DNA from 2 places in the Shinella sp. GW821-FHT10F02 genome. Region 1 is predicted to be linked to the other one. Evidence: predicted binding sites of a transcription regulator. Region 1 holds the regulator's gene; the other holds the start of a gene.

Region 1 (10,419 bases):
CTCGGTTGCAAAGCCGCTGCTTGAAGTGCTGGCCGGCATCCCGACCATCGTCTACGGCTTCTTCGCCCTCGTGACCGTCGGTCCGTTCCTGCGCGACCTTTCCGAGCAGCTCAACGGCCTCGTCACCGGTGATTATTCCAACTTCATCCAGGCGCAGAGCGTTCTGACAGCCGGTTTCGTCATGGGTATCATGCTGATCCCCTACGTCTCCTCGCTGTCGGACGACATCATCACCGCCGTTCCGCGGGCCATGCGCGATGGTTCGCTCGGCCTGGGCGCCACCCGCTCGGAAACGATCAAGCGCGTCATCCTGCCGGCCGCACTGCCGGGCATCGTCGGCGCCCTGCTGATGACCGCCTCGCGCGCCGTCGGTGAAACGATGATCGTGGTCCTGGCCGCCGGCGTTGCCGCCCGCATCCAGCTCAACCCCTTCGAGCCGATGACGACCGTGACCGTCAAGATCGTCAGCCAGTTGACGGGCGACCTTGAATTCACCTCGCCTCAGACGCTGGTGGCATTCGCGCTGGGCATCACGCTGTTCTTCATCACGCTTTGCCTCAACATCTACGCCCTTTACATCGTGCGCAAATACCGGGAGCAGTACGAATGAGCCAGGTCTCCACGAGCCCTACTACGGCCGCCCTAGGTGCTGCCTCCAAGCCCGAACGCCGCGATATCGGCCTGCGCGGCCGCTATGCCGCCGAACGTCGCTTCCGCCTCTACGGCATGGCTGCGATTGCCTTCGGTCTGATCTTCCTGTTCCTGCTGCTGTTTTCGGTCGTCTCCAAGGGCTACACCGCATTCCAGCAGTCGATGATCACCATTCCGGTCGAGTTCTCCGAGCAGATCATCGACAAGGATAACGAGCGGGCCACCAATCCGCAGAAGCTGGTATCGGCCAACTATCCGGTCGTCGCCCGCAATGCGCTCGCCAAGGTGCTTCGTGTCGGCGAAGACGACCGTGCCGGCCTTCGCGCTGTCAACGGCATGATCTCGGACAGCGTCCGCACCCAGTTGCGCGATCTCGTCACCGCCGATCCGTCGATCATCGGCACCACGCAGACCGTGACCTTCCTTGCGCACGGCGACCTCGATTCCGCCTTCAAGGGCCAGATCGATCTGGCCGTCGCCGAGAACAACCGCAAGATCTCCGACAAGCAGATCGGCTGGATGAACCAGCTTGCCGAAAGCGGCGCGCTTTCCAAGCACTTCAACACCGGTATCTTCCTCAACGGCGCATCGAGCCGTCCGGAGGCCGCCGGCGTCGCCGTCGCTGCCGTCGGCTCGCTCTACATGATGCTGATCGTGCTGGTGCTGGCGCTGCCCATCGGCGTTGCGGCCTCGATCTATCTCGAAGAGTTCGCACCGAAGAACCGCTTCACCGACCTCATCGAAGTCAACATCAACAACCTCGCCGCCGTGCCGTCGATCGTCTACGGTCTGCTCGGTCTCGCCGTCTTCGTCAACTTTGCGGGCTTCCCGCGCTCGGCCTCCCTCGTCGGTGGCCTGGTGCTGACCCTCATGACGCTGCCGACGATCATCATCGCGACCCGTTCGGCACTGAAGGCCGTGCCGCCGTCCATCCGCTCGGCAGCGCTCGGCCTCGGCGCCTCGAAGATGCAGACCGTGTTCCACCACGTCCTGCCGCTTGCCATGCCCGGCATCCTGACCGGCACCATCATCGGTCTCGCCCACGCGCTTGGCGAAACCGCGCCGCTGCTGCTCATCGGCATGGTTGCCTTCGTCGCCGATATCCCGTCGACGCCGCTCGAACCCGCAACGGCGCTGCCGGTGCAGATCTACATGTGGGCGAATGAGGCGGAGCGCGCCTTCGTGGAGCGCACATCGGGTGCTATCATCCTCCTCCTCGTCTTCCTCATCCTCATGAATGTTGGCGCCATCCTGTTGCGCCGCCGCTTCGAGCGGCGTTGGTAGAAGGACCAAACAGATGAACATGATGTCAGAAGCAGCAGTCGAGAAAGCGCTGGACAAGAAAATGAACGACATTTCCTACAAGATGATCGGCAAGGACGTTTCGGTCTATTACGGCGACAAGCGCGCCCTCTATGACGTGAACCTCAATGTCCGCCAGAACACCGTGACGGCGCTCATCGGCCCGTCGGGCTGCGGCAAGTCGACGTTCCTGCGCACACTGAACCGCATGAACGACACTATCGAAGGCTGCCGCGTTACCGGCCGCATCACGCTCGACACAGACGATATCTACGATCCGAACATCGACGTCGTCGAACTGCGCGCCCGCGTCGGCATGGTCTTCCAGAAGCCGAACCCGTTCCCGAAGTCGATCTACGAGAACGTCGCCTACGGCCCGCGCATCCACGGCCTCGCCAAGGCGAAGGCCGACATGGACGCCATCGTCGAGTCCAGCCTGCAGAAGGCCGGCCTGTGGAACGAGGTGAAGGACCGCCTGCTCGAAGGCGGAACCGGCCTCTCCGGCGGTCAGCAGCAGCGCCTGTGCATCGCCCGCGCTGTCGCCGTCAGCCCGGAAGTCATCCTGATGGACGAACCCTGCTCGGCGCTCGACCCGATCGCGACCGCAAAGGTCGAGGAACTGATCCACGAGCTGCGCGCCAACTTCACGATCGTCATCGTGACGCACTCGATGCAGCAGGCGGCCCGCGTTTCGCAGCGCACCGCCATGTTCCACCTCGGCAACCTCGTCGAGGAGAACGACACCGACAAGATGTTCACCAACCCGGATGACCAGCGCACGCAGGACTACATCATGGGCCGCTTCGGCTGACGCCATCGTCGCCGAACCCCCTGAAAATCCGAGCGCATTAAGGACACAACCATGTCATCGACCCATATTGTCTCGATTTATGACGAAGAACTGAAGTACCTCTCCCGCCGCATCTCCGAAATGGGTGGCACGGCCGAGCAGATGGTGGCGGACTCTGTCCGTGCGCTCGTCACCACCGATGGTGCGCTGGCGCAGAAGGTGATCTCGGAAGACGTCATCCTCGACACCGCCGAGCGCCAGATCAACGAGAAGGCGATCGTCACGATCGCCAAGCGCCAGCCGGTGGCTGCGGACCTGCGCGAAATCATGGGCGCGATCCGTATCGCGGCCGAACTGGAGCGCGTCGGCGACCTCGGCAAGAACACTGCCAAGCGCGTCATCGCCGTGCAGAGCTCGGGTATGCCCCGCAAGCTTACCCGCGGCCTGGAGCACCTCGCCGAACTGACGCTGATCCAGCTCAAGGAAGTGCTCGACGTCTACGCCACCCGCTCGGTGGAGAAGGCCAAGGCCATCCGCGAGCGCGACGACGAGATCGACGCGATCTACACCTCGCTGTTCCGCGAACTCCTCACCTACATGATGGAAGATCCGCGCAACATCACGCCCTGCACCCATCTCCTGTTCTGCGCCAAGAACATCGAGCGCATCGGCGACCATGCGACCAACATCGCGGAAACCATCTACTACATGGCGACCGGCTCGCAGCCCGAAGGCGAACGCCCGAAGGACGACACCTCGACGTCAGTGGTCACTGCCGACGTCACTGAAGCCTCCGAGTAAGGAGTTTTGCCTCCATGGTGCCCAGAATCGCCGTCGTGGAAGACGAGGAGGCGTTGAGCGTCCTCCTGCGCTACAACCTCGAAGCCGAAGGTTTCGAGGTCGATACGATCCTCTCCGGTGACGAGGCCGAAGTGCGCTTGCAGGAGCGCATGCCGGACCTCCTCATCCTCGACTGGATGCTGCCGGGCGTTTCGGGCATCGAACTGTGCCGGCGGCTGCGCCAGCGGCCGGAGACCGAACGCCTGCCGATCATCATGCTGACGGCACGCGGCGAAGAGAGCGAGCGCGTGCGCGGGCTCGCCACCGGCGCCGACGACTATGTCGTCAAGCCGTTCTCGACGCCCGAACTCGTCGCCCGCGTGCGCGCCATGCTGCGCCGCGCCCGGCCGGAAGTCGTCTCGACGGTGCTGCGCTGCGGCGATATCGAGCTCGACCGCGAGACGCATCGCGTGCACCGCCGCACCCGCGAAGTCCGCCTCGGCCCGACGGAATTCCGCCTGCTGGAATTCCTGATGACCTCGCCCGGCCGCGTCTTCTCGCGCTCGCAGCTTCTCGATGGCGTCTGGGGCCACGACATCTATGTCGACGAACGCACGGTCGACGTGCATGTCGGCCGCCTGCGCAAGGCGCTCAACTTCGCCAACATGCAGGACGTCATCCGCACGGTGCGCGGCGCAGGCTATTCGCTGGAAGCCTGAGCGACCCCTTTCCTCCCAAGGACGAAAATGGGCCCTTCGGGGCCTGTTTGCGTTTTGGAGTATGGTCCGGCCCTACATCACAAACGAAAACGGACCCTTTCGGGTCCGCATCGCATGTGCCGTCGTGGAAAAGATCACCGCATCCGGCGGCGCTCGGCCGAGGGCTGGTAGGCGAGGCGCTGGTGGTAGGTGCAGTAGGGCGAGTTGTCCGGGGACTCGTTGCCGCAGAAGTGGAAGTCGTCGTTCAGCGGGTCGCCGATCGGCCATTTGCAGGTGCGCTCGGTGAGCTGGGTCAGCTCGAGCCGGCGCGACATGGGCACGACCACGTTGTTGCCGTTGGACGGAACCGGAAGCTGCTCGCGCTGCGTCTCGAAATCCGTCTCGACCTCTTCCTTGGTGATGGTGTTGCCGGCCGGGCGCACCACGGAACGGGCCGTCACGGCGCGGGCCTGGAAGGTCGTCGCGGGGCGCGGGGCTGCCGGCACCGGGCGCTTGGGGCGCGACGCGCTCTGCGTGCCGCCGGCCTTGGCGCGGCCCGGCAGGTTAAGCCGGTGCACCTTGCCGATAACCGCGTTGCGGCTGACGCCGCCGAGCTGTGCCGCGATCTGGCTCGCGCTCAGGCCCTCGCTCCAGAGCTTCTTGAGTTTCTCGACCCGCTCGTCTGTCCAGTTCATCTCTCGTCTCCGCTCGGCGCTCGCAATGCGGGAATCCCTCATCGCGTTCCGGACGGGTCCGGAATTTGAACGCCCTAACTCTTTTGGTGACTAGTTCCGCCGCATGCAGTCTAGTAATTGGTCTTTAACCTAGAGTTTGGGGGACTCTGTGACAAGAGTCGCAGGAATCCGGGCGAATCGATTTCCGAGTTTTCCCCAACTTGCTGGCCGGGTGTGACTCGATAGCGACACCTTCCGCGCGTGGCGTGAATCCTCACCTTGCGGGAGGTTCAGCACTATTTCGGGGTGCGATTTGTTGACATCCCGGCCTGAAATGCCGATAGTGCCGCATGCCGCCGAAAGGCGGCTTTTGATTTTTCTGGAGCCTGGAAAAGTCAAGCCGCGTTCACGTTTTTCCGCATCTCTTTTTCGGAGGATCCGCGCCATGGCCGATGCCGCGCCGCTCTATGAAACCTATATGCGTGCACCGCTCCGGTTCACGCGCGGGGAGGGCGTCTGGCTGATCGCCGAGGATGGCGAGCGATATCTCGACTTCGCCGCCGGCGTCGCCGTCAATTCGCTGGGCCATGCGCATCCGCATCTCGTCGCCGCGCTGAAGGACCAGGCCGACAAGGTCTGGCACCTGTCGAACCTCTATGAGGTTCCGGGCCAGGAAAGCCTCGGCCGCCGCCTGACGGAGGCGACCTTCGCCGACAAGGTGTTCTTCACCAATTCGGGCGCCGAAGCGCTGGAATGCGCGATCAAGACCGCGCGCCGCTATCATTTCGCCAAGGGCCATCCCGGCAAGTTCCACATCATCACCTTCGAAGGCGCCTTCCACGGCCGCACGCTCGCGACGATCGCCGCCGGCGGCCAGGAAAAGTACCTCGAAGGGTTCGGCCCCAAGGCCCCCGGCTTCCTCCAGGTCCCCTTCGGCGACATCACCGCCGTCAAGGATGCGATCACCGAAGAGACGGCCGCGATCCTGATCGAGCCGGTGCAGGGCGAGGGCGGCATCCGCCCGGTGCCGAAGGAATTCATGCAGGAGCTGCGCCAGCTCTGCGACGAATACGGCCTGCTGCTGGTTCTCGACGAGGTACAGTCCGGCGTCGGCCGCACCGGGCGCCTGTTCGCCCATGAATGGTCGGGCGTCACGCCGGATATCATGGCGGTCGCCAAGGGCATCGGCGGCGGTTTCCCGCTCGGCGCCTGCCTTGCCACGAACGAAGCGGCTGCCGGCATGGTCGCCGGCACACATGGCTCGACCTATGGCGGCAACCCGCTCGCCATGGCGGTCGGCAATGCGGTGCTCGACGTCGTGCTGGAAGAGGGCTTCCTCGATCATGTGCGCGACGTGGCGCTCGTCTTCCGCCAGGGTCTCGCGGCATTGAAGGATCGCTTCCCCGAGATCATCGAGGATATCCGCGGCGAGGGCCTGATGCTCGGCATCAAGGCAAGGATACCGACCGCCGAACTGCTCAAGGCCGTGCGTGCGGAAAAGCTGCTCGCCGTGCCGGCGGGCGACAATGTGCTGCGGCTGTTGCCGCCGCTGACGGTGACCACCGAGGAGGCGCGCGAGGGGCTTGCGCGCATCGAGCGGGCTGCCGAAAAGCTCAGCGCCGCCAAGGCGGCCTGAGCACTGCCGCGCCGCGCGTCACTCGTGACGCGCAAAGGTCGCGGCAGCATCAAAGGACCGGACAGACAGGACACATCATGGCCAAGCATTTTCTCGACCTTTCCGCCGTTTCGGAAAGCGATCTCCGCGTCATCATGGACGATGCGCACACGCGCAAGGCCGCCAGCAAGGCCGGCACGGAGGCAAAGCCGCTCGCCGGCAAGATGCTCGCCATGATCTTCGAGAAGCCCTCGACCCGAACCCGCGTCTCCTTCGACGTCGGCATGCGCCAGCTCGGCGGCGAGACGCTGTTCCTGTCGGGCACGGAAATGCAGCTCGGCCGCGCCGAGACGATCGGTGATACGGCCAAGGTTCTATCGCGCTACGTCGATGCCATCATGATCCGCACCACCGACCATGCCCGCCTGCTGGAGCTTGCCGAACACGCCACCGTGCCGGTCATCAATGCGCTGACGGACCTGACGCATCCCTGCCAGATCATGGCCGACATCATGACCTTCGAGGAGCATCGCGGCTCGACGAAGGGCAAGACCTTCGCCTGGACAGGCGACGGCAACAACGTGCTGCATTCCTTCGTCGAGGGTTCGGCCCGCTTCGGCTATACGATGAAGATGGCCGTGCCGATGGGCTCCGAGCCGGACGACAAGATCCTGAACTGGGCACGCGACAATGGCGGCAACATCCTGCTCGGCCATGATCCGGACGCCATCGTCGAGGGCGTCGACCTCATCGTCACCGACACCTGGGTCTCGATGAATCAGGAACACCGCGCCCGCGGCCACAACATCTTCCAGCCCTACCAGGTGAACAAGCAGCTTATGGCGCGGGCAAACGAGAACGCCCTCTTCATGCACTGCCTGCCGGCGCATCGCGGCGAGGAGGTCACCGACGAGGTGATCGACGGCCCGCAGTCGGTGGTCTTCGACGAGGCGGAAAACCGTCTTCATGCGCAGAAATCGATCCTTGCCTGGTGCCTTGGCGCCGTCTGACGCCATCTTGAAAAATACCGCGCGCGGCACGATCTAGGGGCCATCACGGAGCGCTGTAAGGCGCTCTCTCTGGCGCATGCCCGCTCTCTATGGAATTATCGGGCGGCAGGAGCGCGAAATCACGGTAGAACGCCGGTCTGACCGAAGCGGGGCCTCTGGCCCGGCGGCTTCCCGGCGTGCAAGGAGCAGGATGATGATGGCTGAGAATGCCCTGAAACTCGGAGAGCCCGGTTATGCTGGCGACGATCATGTCGTGCCGTTCCAGGTGGAGGGCCTCGACGTGCGCGGCCGCGCGGTCCAGCTCGGCCCCATGCTCGACGGCATTCTGGGCCGTCACAACTATCCGGCCCCCGTCGCGCGGCTGCTTGCCGAGGCGATTGCGCTGACCGTGCTGCTCGGCACCTCGCTGAAGTTCGAAGGCAAGCTGATCGTCCAGACCAAGGGCGACGGCCCCGTCGATCTGCTGGTCGCCGATTTCTCCGCGCCGGAGAATGTGCGCGCCTATGCCCGCTTCGACCAGGAAGCGCTCGATGCGGCGATTGCCGAGGGCCGGACCGAGCCGCACGAACTGCTCGGCAAGGGCATCCTCGCCTTCACCATCGATCAGGGCGCGCATACCCAGCGCTACCAGGGCATTGTGCCGCTCGATGGCCATACGCTGGAAGAGATCGCCGGCGTCTATTTCCGCCAGTCGGAACAAATCCCGACCAAGGTGCGCCTTGGTGTCGCCGAACTGTTCGATCGCGATGCGGATGGCAAGGTGCGTCACCGCTGGCGGGCCGGCGGCATGGTCGCGCAGTTCCTGCCGCAGGCGCCGGAGCGCATGCGCCAGCCCGATCTTCCGGGCGGCGACGGCGACGAGGCCGGCCACAAGATCGCCGACGACGACAACTGGGCGGAAGCCAAGGCGATGGTCGAGACGATCGACGCCGACGAGCTGACGGATCCGAATGTCGGCACCGAACGGCTGCTGTTCCGGCTCTTCCACGAGCGCGGCGTGCGTGTGTACCAGCCGCAGCAGGTCTTGGACCGCTGCTCCTGTTCGCGCGAGAAGCTGAAGGGCGTGCTCGCAGCGCTGAGCGCCGAGGAGATCGCCCACACGACGGACGACAAGGGTGAGATTGAGCTCACCTGCGAATTCTGCTCGACCACCTACCGCTTCGAGGCGGCGGAAGTTTTGCCGCAGTAGCAGTAGAAGAGCACGCGTACTCAGTTCAGGACGCGTGGCTGCCCTGGCGTATCCAGGGAGAAGGCGGGGATGGCGACGTCGAAGGCTTCGCCGTTCTCCGCTTCCATGCGGTAGCGGCCGAACATGATGCCGGACGGCGTTTCGAGCGGGCAGCCGGAGGAATATTCATAGGTATCGCCGGGGCGCAGCACCGGCTGCTCGCCAATGACGCCCGGACCGTTGACCTCGTCCACCTGGCCGTTCTGGTCGGTGATGTGCCAGTAGCGCGTCATCAGCCGGACGACGACATCGGAATGGTTCGCGATGACCACCCGGTAACCCCAGACATAGCGGCTGTCGTCAGGATCGGACTGATCGGCCAGGTAGTACGGCTCTACGGTCACTTCGATGTCGCGGGTAAGCGCACGATACATGGGCAAGCCTTGAACTGATTAGCTCCTGCTATTCTACAGGAATATGGTTTCGTCAAGGATAAGCAAAGAAAGCACCGGCCGCTTCGGCCGGTGCTTCCGCATTTGTCCGTTTCGTGGTGTCGAGGATCAGGCGTTGATCTTCGCAAGGGCGCGCGAAAAATCCTCGATCAGGTCTTCACTGTCCTCGATGCCGGCCGACAGGCGCACCGTGCCGGCGGAAATGCCGAGTTCGGCGCGCGCCTCGTCCGTCAGGTTCTTGTGCGTGGTCGTCGCCGGATGGGTGATCAGGCTTTTCGCATCGCCAAGATTGTTGGAGATCTTGATCACCTCGAGCGCATCCTGCAAAGCGAAGGCCGCTTCCTTGCCGCCCTTCAGCTCGAAGCAGACCAGCGTCGAGCCGCCCGTCATCTGCTTGGCGATGATATCGGCCTGCGGATGGTCCTTGCGGCCCGGATAGATGACCTGGGCGACCTTGTTGCTTTCGGCGAGGAAATCGGCGATGCGGCTGGCATTCTCCGTCTGCTGCTTGACGCGGAGCGGTAGCGTCTCGATGCCCTTCAGCAGCGTCCAGGCATTGAATGGCGACATGGCCGGGCCGGTGTGGCGGAAATAGTCGTGCAGGTTCTCGTCGATCCACGCCTTGTCCGACAGCACAACGCCGCCAAGGCAGCGGCCCTGGCCATCAATATGCTTGGTGGCGGAATAGACGACGACATGCGCGCCGAGTTCGAGCGGCTTCTGAAAGAGCGGCGTGGCGAACACGTTGTCGACGACGACCTTGGCGCCGACCTGGTTGGCGAGCTTAGCGACACCCGCGATGTCGATCACTTCCAGCGTCGGGTTGGTCGGGCTTTCGAGGAAGAACACCTTGGTGTTCTTCTGGATCGCCTTTTCCCAGTTGGCGAGGTCGCGGCCGTCGATCAGCGTGCATTCGATGCCGTATTTCGGCGCGAGCGTCTCGACCACCCAGCGGCAGGAACCGAACAGCGCACGGGCGGCAACGATATGGTCGCCGGCCTTCAGCTGGCAGAGGATCGCGGCGGAAACGGCGGCCATGCCGGAGGCGGTGGCGCGCGCATCCTCCGCACCTTCCAGCAGGCACATGCGCTTTTCGAACATGTCGTTGGTGGGGCTGCCGTAGCGGGCGTAGATGAAGCCGTCCGTCTCGCCCTTGAAGCGGGCCTCGGCGGCCGCGGACGTGTCATAGACGAACCCTTGCGTGAGGAAGATTGCCTCTGCGGTTTCGCCATGCTGGGAGCGGGTGGTTCCGCCGTGAACGAGTTGGGTGGCCGGGCGC
Region 2 (10,419 bases), on a different contig from region 1:
ACTGAATCAGTCTTCGCGCGCGAGTGCGGAGACCAGCAACGAGACGAAGGCCTCGCCCGCCTCTTCCAGCGCGCCGCTATTGTCGATGACGACGGTATCGGCGGCGACGACGATTTCCGGCACGGCACGGTCGAGCCGCTTTGCAATGCCCTCCACACTTTCCCGGCCACGCGCGGCAAGGCGGGCGGCGAGAATGTCCGGCCGCGCGGTGATCACCACGACCTTCAGCCGCGCGTAAGTATCAGCGAAAGCGGGCAAGGCCGAACGGCTGCCATTGGCGACGAGCGTGACACCGGTCGCCAGTGCATCGAGTGTTTCGCGGGGGATGCCGTAGGACAGGCCGTGCGCCTCCCAGGAGACGGCGAAGCCGCCTTCGGCCGCGCGTGTGCGAAACCCTTCCGCATCGATTGCCTCATGCGCCTCCCCGCCGGCGTCCGCCGGGCGGGTGATGACGCGGCGAACGAAGCGTACGCGGGCTTCATCGGCAAAATGCCGCGCGGCATAGGACATCACGCTGTCCTTGCCGGCACCGCTCGGGCCGACGACGACGACCATCGTGCCGGCCGCAACGGCTAATGGCTGGTGGACGGCGGCTTCGGCGTCGAGGCTCATGCCACGCGCCTGCCTTGGCGCCAGACGGAGCGCACGACCGGAACGCCGGAGGGACGGCGCACGCGCACGAGATCGGCGCGCAGGCCCTTGGCAATGGCGCCTCGATCATCGAGCCCGACGGTGCGGGCGGGCGTCGTCGAGACCATGTTGATGGCCTTCGGCAGGTCCATGCCCTCATCGGCGAGGATGAAGGGCGCGTGCATCAGGCTGAAGGGCACATAGTCGGAAGACAGCACGTCGAGCACGCCCATGTTTGCGAGGTCGCGGGCGGCGATGTTGCCGGAATGCGACTTGCCGCGCACGATGTTCGGCGCGCCCATCAGCACGCTCATGCCCGCGCCATGCGAGGCCTTCGCGGCTTCGACGCTGGTCGGGAATTCGGCAAGCCGGATGCCGTAGCCAATCGCCTCCTCGACATGCTCCAGTGTCGCATCGTCGTGGCTCGCGACCGAGATATTGCGGGCGGCGCAGGAGGCGGCGATCGCATCGCGGTGCGGCTTGGCATAGCGGGCGGAAAGGTCCTGCTGGCGCTTGCAGAAGGCGTCAAACTCGTCGTCCGTCAGGCCGCGCTTCTTCTTGTAGTAGAGGATATATTGCTCCAGCGTCTGGAACTGGCGCTGGCCGGGCGCGTGGTCCATCAGCGAGACGAGGCGGACGAGCGGATCGTCCTCGAATTCCTCGTAGTGTTCCAGCACATTGTCGGTCGAGACTTCGCAGCGCAGGTGAATGAGGTGTTCCGCCCGCAGGCGGTCCTCGTTCTGCGCCTCTGCGATGGCGTTGGCCATGGCACGCATCTCGCCCTTCTCGAAGCCGCCGTCCTCGTCCGAGCCCATGCGCAGGCAGTCGAAGACGGTGGTGATGCCGGAGGTCACGACCTGGGCGTCGTGCGACTGGATGGCGGCCGTCAGGCCCCAGCGCACGCCGGGGCGCGGCGAATAGTGGGCTTCCAGATGGTCGGTGTGCAGTTCGACGAGGCCGGGGATGAGGAAGTCGCCTTCCATGTCCTCGCTCTCAGTGGAGGAGCCTTCGGAGATGTCGGCGATCAGGCCATCGCGCAACACCAGCGTGCCGTCGAGGATCTTGTCCTCAAGCACGATACGGGCATTGGAGAGAACGGTTTCGCGGGTCATGTCAGGCGGTCTTTCTGTTGGCTGCGGCTGCGAGCGGGAAGAGCGAATGGACGGTGAAATCGGCGCCGCGCGACGGCTCCCGGAAGAGCGCCAGGCCGGCGATCGTCAGCGGGCGGCCGTGGAAATCGGCGAACTGATCGAGAAGCACGCTTTCGACGGCATCGCGGCGCTCGACTGGCACACGCCCCGTCAGCGTCATGTGGAAACGGAACTCGTCGAACACGTAGGGATATCCCCACTGCACGAGGTTCTGGCGTTCGGCGGCGGTGAGTTCGTCGGGCTTGCGGCGGGAAATATCCGCCGAGGTCAGCGGTGCGCGAAAACGCTCGAAACGGCGCACGACTTCGCCGGCAAAACTCTGCAACGCGTCGCACTGGTCGCCCGGCACGAGCGCGAAGAACGAGCCGAGCCGGCCGACGACGAGCTCCGGAATGTCGAACGGCTCGGTTTCTGAGACGAACCGGCCGATTTCGGCAATAAGCTCCGCTTCGCTGCGGCCCTCGGCAAGCGCAAAGGGCGCCTTCATCGTGGCGTGGAAACCATAGCGGCGCGGGTCTGCCGTGAGGCCCGAAAGCGTTGCCGCGTCGAACCCGCCCACGGCCGGCTGCTCCAGGGCTGCACCCGTGAACGCATTGCGTCCCAGCCAGCGCTGGGCGGAAAGGGTCAGCGGATCGCTTGCAGGCGGGGTGAAATAGAGGGCGTAACGCAAGGGCTCATTCCTATAAAATTCAAGTCATGCCGCCGGATCGGCGGCATCGGATCTTGTAGGGATTCGTGTGGCAGCATCATGCCGCCACGCCGATCAATGCGTGGGCTTGCCCATCAGGCGGGAACGCAGCGCATTCGATATGCCGTCGAAGACGAAAACCACCATGAGGATCAGCAGTACCATGTAGGCGACGTTCTCCCAGTCGGAATTCGTGCGCATCGCTTCCCAGAGCTTCAGGCCGATACCGCCGGCGCCGACGGCACCGATGATCGTGGCGGAACGGGTGTTCGATTCCCAGAAGTACAGCGCCTGCGAGGCGAAGAGCGGCATGACCTGCGGCAGCACGCCGAAGCGCTGCACGGCGACCGGTGCCGCGCCCACAGACTTCACGCCTTCGCGCTGCTTGTCGTCGATGTTTTCCAGCGCTTCGGAATAGAGTTTGCCGAGCGTGCCGGTGTCGGTGAAGAAGATCGCCGACATGCCGGCGAGCGGCCCGGGACCGAAGGCGCGGGTGAAGAACAGCGCCCAGATCAGCATGTCGACCGAGCGCAGGAAGTCGAACAGGCGCTTGGTGATCTGGTTGGAGAACCAGTTGCGCGTGATGTTGCGCGCCGCCAGGAACGCCAGCGGGAAGGCGAGCAGCATCGCAAACAGCGTGCCGACGAAGGCCATGACGATCGTCTGGAGCAGTTTTGTCCACACGTCGAGATGCTGCCATTCGGAATTGTAGAGGATATTGTCCCAGGCAAGCGACAGGTTCGACTGTTTCGGATCGATGCGCTCGCCCGAGGTGATCAGCGACGCCACGTCAGACGTCGACTTGCCGTGGAAGGGTGAGTTTGTGTCGAACAGGAAGTTCGCCCAGCCGAGGAAGCGCTTACGGATCGAGACATCGTCCGCCTCGATCTCCCCCCAGCCGGCAAAGCCGAAGGCCAATGTGATCTTCTGGCCGGGTGTCTTCTGCGTCGCCCAGGCCGGCAGCGTGCCTTCGGGCTTCACATCGGAACCGTCCACATCCACCACCAGCGTCTCGCCGGCATGCTGGACGGTCACGCGCTCCGGCACCACCTCGACGCTCGTCGTGGAATTGAGCGTGATCTTCGCGCGCTTGACCACTTCTTCCTCGCGCGTCGTCGCCGTTGCGAGGCCTTCGGCTGCGGCCGCCGCACCGCCGATGACGGCGCCCTCGCCCATGAAGCCCATGGAGGCGGGCTTCTTTTCCGTCGTGGTCGTGGCACCGGCAGCCGGCGTGGTGCGGGTCATTGTGCCAAGTTCGATTTCGACCCAGTCGGGCTTGGCATTCGGGCCGAGCGGCGAGAAGCGCGGATAGGTGAGCTTCATCGCGCCATCGGGATCGATCGCCACTTCCGGGCGCACCTCGTAGGAGACCCAGTCGGCGAGATAGGTGCCGGCAATGTTCCAGTTCGCGGTGCCGAGCACATGGCCGATCGCGAAGAACCACCAGCAATAGAGCGCGTAGAGCACGAAGCCGCCGGTGATGATGGCGATACGGAAACGCTGCCAGAACGAGCGGTGAAAGACGGCCGGGTGGCGTGCCGCGATCTCATCCATCTGTGCGGAATTGAGGGTCGTCATGGCGCACTCCTATTGAGCCAGCCGGAAGGCATGATCGCCGACCAGCTTGCGGCGCAGCCAGGCAGAAAACTGGTCGACGGCGATGATGGTGATGAGGAGAAGCAGCACGATGGCGAGCGTCTTCGCCTGATGGTTCTGGCCGATCGACAGGCGCAGCAGCTCGCCGATGCCGCCGCCGCCGACGGCGCCGATGATCGTCGAGGCGCGCACGTTGATCTCCAGGCGCAGCAGGAAGTAGCTCACGAAGTTCGGCAGCACCTGCGGCACGATGCCGAACCAGACACGCTCCACCCAGCTCGCACCCACGGCGCGAAGCCCCTCCTCCGCCTTCATGTCGGCATTCTCGACGACCTCGAAGAACAGCTTTCCGAGGGCACCGACCGTGTGGATCGACACGGCGATGACGGCGGGAAGCGGCCCGAGCGACAGGATGGCGAGGAAGAAGCCGGCGAGCACGACTTCCGGGAAGGCGCGCAGGATTTCCATGAAGCGGCGCACGAAACCACGCAGCAGGCGGTTGGCAACCAGATTCTTGGCGGCGAGGAAACAGAGCAGGAAGCCGAAGAACATGCCGATGATGGTGGAGAACAGCGCGATGTTCAGCGTTTCCAGCATCTTGTGGAAATATTCCGGCACATAGAGGCTCTCGGTGATGTAGAGCCGGCCTTCCGGATAATTGTACTTGAAGCTGCCATCGTCATAAGGCGACGGCAGGTCGAACAGCGCGCGGAAGACCTCAAAGCCATCGCGTGGAACCATGTCGCCGACGAAGTCGAAGAGATAGGGCAGCCGGTCGAAGAACTTGCCGGCATTCGTCTCGTTGGCGAACCACAGCGAGCCGGAGAGTGCCACCGCGAGGATGGCGAGGCCCAGCCAGGTATAGAGGCGGCGGCGCGCGTTCAGCTCCTGCCAGTGTCGCTCGATCAGAGCGCCCTTCTCGCTGAAGCCGTCGTGGAGCGTGTTCGTGGCCATGGTCTATCCCGGCTTGTTCAAAAACAGAGGCGCCGGCCGGGGTGCGGCCGGCGCCGATGTCAGTATGGCGATCAGCCGCCGATCGTTGCCTTGCGGGCGTCGATGATCGGCTTGTAGAAGTCGACGTTGACTTCCGTGAACGAGGTGAAGTCACCGCCCATGACGGCGGAGAAGCAGGCTGCGTCCTTCTTCGGCAGGTCGAGCATGAACTGCTTGAACTTCGCCTTGGTCTCGTCGGCCATCGCGCTGCGAACGACGATCGGGCCGTTCGGGATCAGCGGCGACTTCCAGATTTCGACTAGATCGTTCATGTCGAGAATGCCCTTCTCGACCATCTTGTAGAGGTTGCCGGAGGTGTAGCCGTCCTTGAACTCGCCAACGCCCGAACCGAAGGTCGTGCCGGCATCGAAGGTGCCCTTCAGCACTTCGAGGACGAGGTTTTCGTGACCGCCGCCGAAGCCGGTTTCAGCGAAATATTCCTTGACCGGGCCGCCGATGGCTTCCGGCAGCGTGACGAGCGGGATCAGGTAGCCGGAGGTGGAGTCCGGGTCGGCGAAGCCGAGCTTCTTGCCCTTCAGGTCTTCGAGCTTGGTGATGCCGGAATCCTTGCGGGCGACCATGATCGAGTGGTAGCCGGTCGAGCCGTCGGTCTGGACGGTCGTCAGGATCGGCTCGACAGCCTTCGGGTCGGCAAGGTAGATCTTGGCATAGCCGGAAGCGCCGAGTTCGGCGTAGTCGAGCGTGCCGCCGAGCAGGCCCTGGATGACGCCGTCATAGTCGGCAGCCGGGAAGAACGAGACCTTCTCGAAGCCGAGGTCGGCCTTCAGGTGATCGCCGAGGCACTGATAGTTGCGCAGGCGATCCGCTTCGTTCTCGCCGCCGATGATGCCGACGCGGAATTCCTTGAGGTCTTCAGCCTGTACGTGGCCGGCGAGCGCGATGAGCGCGACGGCGCCGAGAAGAACTTTCTTCAGCATGGTCTCTCTCCTGTTTGACCGGCTTTGCCGGCTGGAAGTTTATGACCCTTCACGCGGGTCCTTCGATCCTGGCGGGGAGCTTAAAGCCCGGCCAGTGCCAGCGGTGTCGGGCTGGCGGATTCCTTGATGTTGTCCTGTTTGGCGGGGTTGCGGATCGCCGTGGAGGTCATGCTCTCGTCGATTTCCGCGCCATCGGCGCCGGTGCCGTAGATCGTGCGCACTGCTTCACTGTCGAGCTCGCGCGCCGAGCCGTCGAAGACGACGCGGCCATGCGCCATGCCGATGATGCGCTCGCAATAGGCGCGCGCCGTGTCCAGCGTATGCAGGTTGGTGATGACCGTGATGCCCTCGCGCTCGTTGATGTCGCGCAGCGCGTCCATGACGATCTTGGCGTTGAGCGGATCGAGCGAGGCGATCGGCTCGTCGGCGAGCAGCATCTTCGGGTTCTGCATCAGCGCACGCGCAATCGCCACGCGCTGCTGCTGGCCGCCGGAGAGCGTGCCGGCCGGCTGGAGCGCCGTCTGCTCGATGCCGAGGCGTTCGAGCGCCGCAATCGCCATGATGCGCTCTTCACGGGTGAAGAGGTTGAGGATGCTGAGCGTGGTCGAGCGGTGGTTGAGGCGGCCGAGCAGCACATTGGTCAGCACGTCGAGACGCGGCACCAGGTTGAACTGCTGGAAGATCATCGCGCAGTCGCGCTGCCAGTTGCGCAGGCCGGAGCCGCGCAGCGACGAGACCTCGATATCGTTGAAATGGATCGAACCTTCGCTCGGATCGGCGAGGCGGTTGATCATGCGCAGCATGGTGGACTTGCCGGCGCCCGAGCGGCCGATGACGCCGACCATCTGGCCCTGCGGGATGTCGAAGGTCACATCGTCGACCGCAACGCGCTCGCCAAAACGGCGGGTGACATTCTTCAGTCGGAACATGGCGGATCCCTCTTTTTTCAGGCTAAGCCCAAAGTCGGGCAGTGTCGTTTTCGGGACTGGCTCTAAACGCTGTTGATGAAGCGGCGATGTCAGTTTCATGTCGGAAAAATTACAGTCCACAGGCCTGAAATTCCGGCTTCTGGCGCGCCGTCTCACCCGTCGTGACGGGTAAGAAACGCCTCTGCGTCAAGTTTGCGAAAATCGTCCAAAGCAGTGCGCAACCGGGCATGATCCCAGTCCCACCAGGCGAGTTTTTCCATGCGTTCGGCGATGCTTCGGGAGAAGCGTTCGCGGATCGGTTTCGCCGCCACGCCCCCGACGATCGTGTAGGGTTCGACGTCCTTTGTGACAACGGCGCCCGATCCTATGACAGCGCCGTTGCCGATTGTGACACCGGGCAGGACCGTCGATCCGTGGCCGATCCACACGTCATGGCCGATGGTGACGCGGTGTTCGCGCCGCCAGGCGAAAAAGTCCGGTTCGGGCTCGGCATCGGGCCAATAGTCGTTGGCCCGATAGGTGAAGTGGTGCAGCGTCGCGCGCCACATCGGGTGGTTCGTGGCGTTGATGCGCACCGACGAGGCGATGTTGGCGAACTTTCCGATTGTCGCGCACCAGACCGAACCGCCGTCCATGATGTAGGAATAGTCGCCGATTTCGGCCTCGCTGATGCGGCAGTTCTCGGCGATCTCCGTGTAGCGGCCGAGCGAGCTGTCGGAGACGGTAGCCGTCGGATGGATCAGCGGCGTTTCGGAAAGCTTCGTCATGCCGCAGCCTTTCGTGGCGAAAAAGCGGAGACGTCGACGATGCGGTCGGCGACTTTTTCGCGCACGTCCTCATCGTGGAAGATGCCAAGGAGCGCCACGCCGGCCGCCTTCTTCTCCTCGATCATGCCGACGACGACGGCGCGGTTCTTCGCGTCGAGCGAGGCGGTCGGCTCATCGAGCAGCAGGATACGATGATCGGTGATGAAGCCGCGCGCGATGTTGACGCGCTGCTGCTCGCCGCCGGAGAAGGTGGCGGGCGGCAACTGCCAGAGTTCGCGCGGCAGGTTGAGCCGCGCCAGCATCGCTTCCGCGGTGGCCTTTGCCTCGGCCGCATCGACACCGCGGGCGGTGAGCGGTTCGGCGACGACATCGACGGCGGCAACACGCGGCACGGTGCGCAGGAACTGGCTCACATAACCGAGTGTGGCGCGGCGAACCGACAGGATGGTGCGCGGATCGGCGGTCGCAAGATCGAGCAGGCGACCGCCGTGCTCGATCAGGATCTGGCCGCTATCGACGGCATAATTGCCATAGACCATCTTGAGCAGCGAGCTCTTGCCGATGCCGGACGGGCCGCCCAGCACGACGCATTCGCCTGATTTCACCGAGAAGTCGACATTCGACATGACAGGCAGGCGAAGACCATCGCGAAGATGCATGGTGAAGCTCTTCGCCACTTCTGAAACAACGAGGGGTGTGGGCATGGTTACACCTGAAGGATCGAGGAGACGAGGAGCTGGGTATAGGCTTCGCGCGGATCGTCGAGCACGCGGTCGGTCAGCCCCTGCTCGATGACGACGCCGTCCTTCATCACCATCATGCGGTGCGAGAGGAGGCGCGCCACGGCAAGGTCGTGCGTGACGATGATCGCTGACAAGCCCAGGTCCTGCACGAGGCCGCGCAGCAGGTCGAGCAGGCGTGCCTGCACCGAGACGTCGAGGCCGCCGGTCGGCTCGTCCATGAAGATGAGACGCGGCGAGGTGACGAGATTGCGGGCGATCTGCAGGCGCTGGCGCATGCCGCCGGAAAAGTCGCGCGGCTGGTCGTCGATGCGGTCGACACTGATCTCGACGCGGCCGAGCCAGTTGCCCGCCGTCTCGCGGATACTGCCATAGTGCCGCTCGCCGACGGCCATCAGCCGCTCGCCGACATTGGCGCCGGCCGAGACCGCCATGCGCAGGCCATCGGCCGGGTTCTGGTGCACGAAACCCCAGTCGGTGCGCATCAGGAAGCGGCGCTCCGCCTCGCTCATGCGGGAAAGTTCGCGCATTTCGCCATCGCGCATGCGGTACTCGACGGCGCCGGAGCTCGGCATCAGCCGGGTCGCGAGGCAATTGAGCAGCGTCGTCTTGCCGGAGCCGGATTCGCCGACCACCGCCAGCACTTCGCCGGGCCAGAGATCGAAGGAGACATTCTTGCAGCCGATGCGGGCACCGTAGAACTTTGAAATGTCACGGACTTTGAGCAGAGGGGCGTCAGTCATTCGGCGGCCTCCTTGTTATAGGCGAGATGGCCGCGGTGGCCATTGGCGCAACGTTCCTCGCAATGGTCGGTGTCGGAGCAGACGAACATGCGCCCGCCCTTGTCGTCGAGCACCACTTCGTCGAGGTAGACGTTCTCCGCGCCGCACAGCGCGCAGGGCTTGTCGAAGGTCTGGATCTCGAAGGGATGATCCTCGAAATCGAGGCTGACGACTTCGGTATAGGGCGGCACGGCGTAGATGCGCTTCTCGCGGCCGGCGCCAAAAAGCTGGAGCGCTTCCGAGCGGTGCATCTTCGGATTGTCGAATTTTGGCGTGGGCGACGGGTCCATCACGTAGCGCCCCTCGACCTTCACCGGATAGGCATAGGTCGTGGCGATATGGCCGTTCTTGGCGATGTCCTCGTAGAGCTTCACATGCATCAGCCCGTATTCTTCCAGCGCATGCATCTTGCGCGTCTCGGTCTCGCGCGGTTCGAGGAAGCGCAAGGGTTCCGGGATCGGCACTTGGTAGACCAGCGTCTGCCCTGCGGTGAGCTTCTCTTCCGGAATGCGGTGGCGCGTCTGGATGATCGTCGCCTCGCGGGTCTTCGTCGTCACCGCGACATTCGCCACCTTCTGGAAGAAGGCGCGGATGGAGACCGCGTTGGTCGTGTCGTCGGCGCCCTGGTCGATGACTTTCAGCACGTCCTTCGGCCCGAGGATCGCCGCCGTCACCTGCACGCCGCCGGTGCCCCACCCATAGGGCATTGGCATTTCGCGCGATGCGAAGGGCACCTGATAGCCGGGAATGGCGATCGCTTTGAGGATCGCGCGGCGGATCATGCGTTTCGTCTGTTCGTCGAGATAGGCGAAATTGTAGGTCGCAAGCGGGTTCATCTTGACGTATCCTTGCGATTGTCCGAGCAAAAAGAAGATTGGAGGGAAACGATGGTGACAGCCTTGCTGGCTTTGTTTGCCCTTGTTGCCATCATGGTCTGCGCAATAATCCTTCCGCTGTTTCGGAGGGAGCCATCAAGGCACGCCTCTGCCGAGAGCGGCGAAGGTGCCCTGCTCGGATCGGACGCGTTTGGGGGCATGGACCATTCGAACGGCCACGCAAGCGACGGGGGCGGCTCCCATTGAGGGGCCTGTGAAATACCCTTTCGGTTGTCGCTGATCATTCTGCGGCTTCCCTTATGACGGCGTCGGACTGCTCCTCGTATTCCCGCCGCATGCGGCGCACGAGATCGAGTTCCGCCTGGAAAT

The links. The regulator PhoB, encoded in region 1, activates phosphate uptake and scavenging genes when phosphate is short. The targets are predictions, from matches to a motif close to TGTCATNNANCTGTCAT.
Region 2: a site for PhoB is predicted at 7,012-7,028, ahead of phnC (phosphonate ABC transporter ATP-binding protein). Genes of this name have one in related genera too.

The regions. Positions count from the first base shown of each region.
Region 1 covers NZ_JBXASL010000004.1:305,391-315,809, reverse strand. The annotation lists gene pstC (phosphate ABC transporter permease subunit PstC) at 1-610, shown strand, start outside; gene pstA (phosphate ABC transporter permease PstA) at 607-1,935, shown strand; gene pstB (phosphate ABC transporter ATP-binding protein PstB) at 1,949-2,764, shown strand; gene phoU (phosphate signaling complex protein PhoU) at 2,816-3,544, shown strand; gene phoB (phosphate regulon transcriptional regulator PhoB) at 3,559-4,242, shown strand; gene AC1RWL_RS14640 (GcrA family cell cycle regulator) at 4,377-4,916, opposite strand; gene AC1RWL_RS14635 (aspartate aminotransferase family protein) at 5,341-6,531, shown strand; gene argF (ornithine carbamoyltransferase) at 6,609-7,520, shown strand; gene AC1RWL_RS14625 (Hsp33 family molecular chaperone) at 7,717-8,709, shown strand; gene apaG (Co2+/Mg2+ efflux protein ApaG) at 8,730-9,122, opposite strand; gene AC1RWL_RS14615 (O-succinylhomoserine sulfhydrylase) at 9,249-10,419, opposite strand, start outside.
Region 2 covers NZ_JBXASL010000002.1:672,178-682,596, reverse strand. The annotation lists gene AC1RWL_RS09035 (cryptochrome/photolyase family protein) at 1-5, shown strand, start outside; gene phnN (phosphonate metabolism protein/1,5-bisphosphokinase (PRPP-forming) PhnN) at 7-612, opposite strand; gene AC1RWL_RS09025 (alpha-D-ribose 1-methylphosphonate 5-triphosphate diphosphatase) at 609-1,742, opposite strand; gene AC1RWL_RS09020 (DUF1045 domain-containing protein) at 1,744-2,451, opposite strand; gene phnE (phosphonate ABC transporter, permease protein PhnE) at 2,545-4,047, opposite strand; gene phnE (phosphonate ABC transporter, permease protein PhnE) at 4,057-5,019, opposite strand; gene phnD (phosphonate ABC transporter substrate-binding protein) at 5,091-5,996, opposite strand; gene phnC (phosphonate ABC transporter ATP-binding protein) at 6,077-6,925, opposite strand; gene AC1RWL_RS08995 (DapH/DapD/GlmU-related protein) at 7,078-7,692, opposite strand; gene phnL (phosphonate C-P lyase system protein PhnL) at 7,689-8,396, opposite strand; gene phnK (phosphonate C-P lyase system protein PhnK) at 8,399-9,175, opposite strand; gene AC1RWL_RS08980 (alpha-D-ribose 1-methylphosphonate 5-phosphate C-P-lyase PhnJ) at 9,172-10,050, opposite strand; gene AC1RWL_RS08975 (carbon-phosphorus lyase complex subunit) at 10,331-10,419, opposite strand, start outside.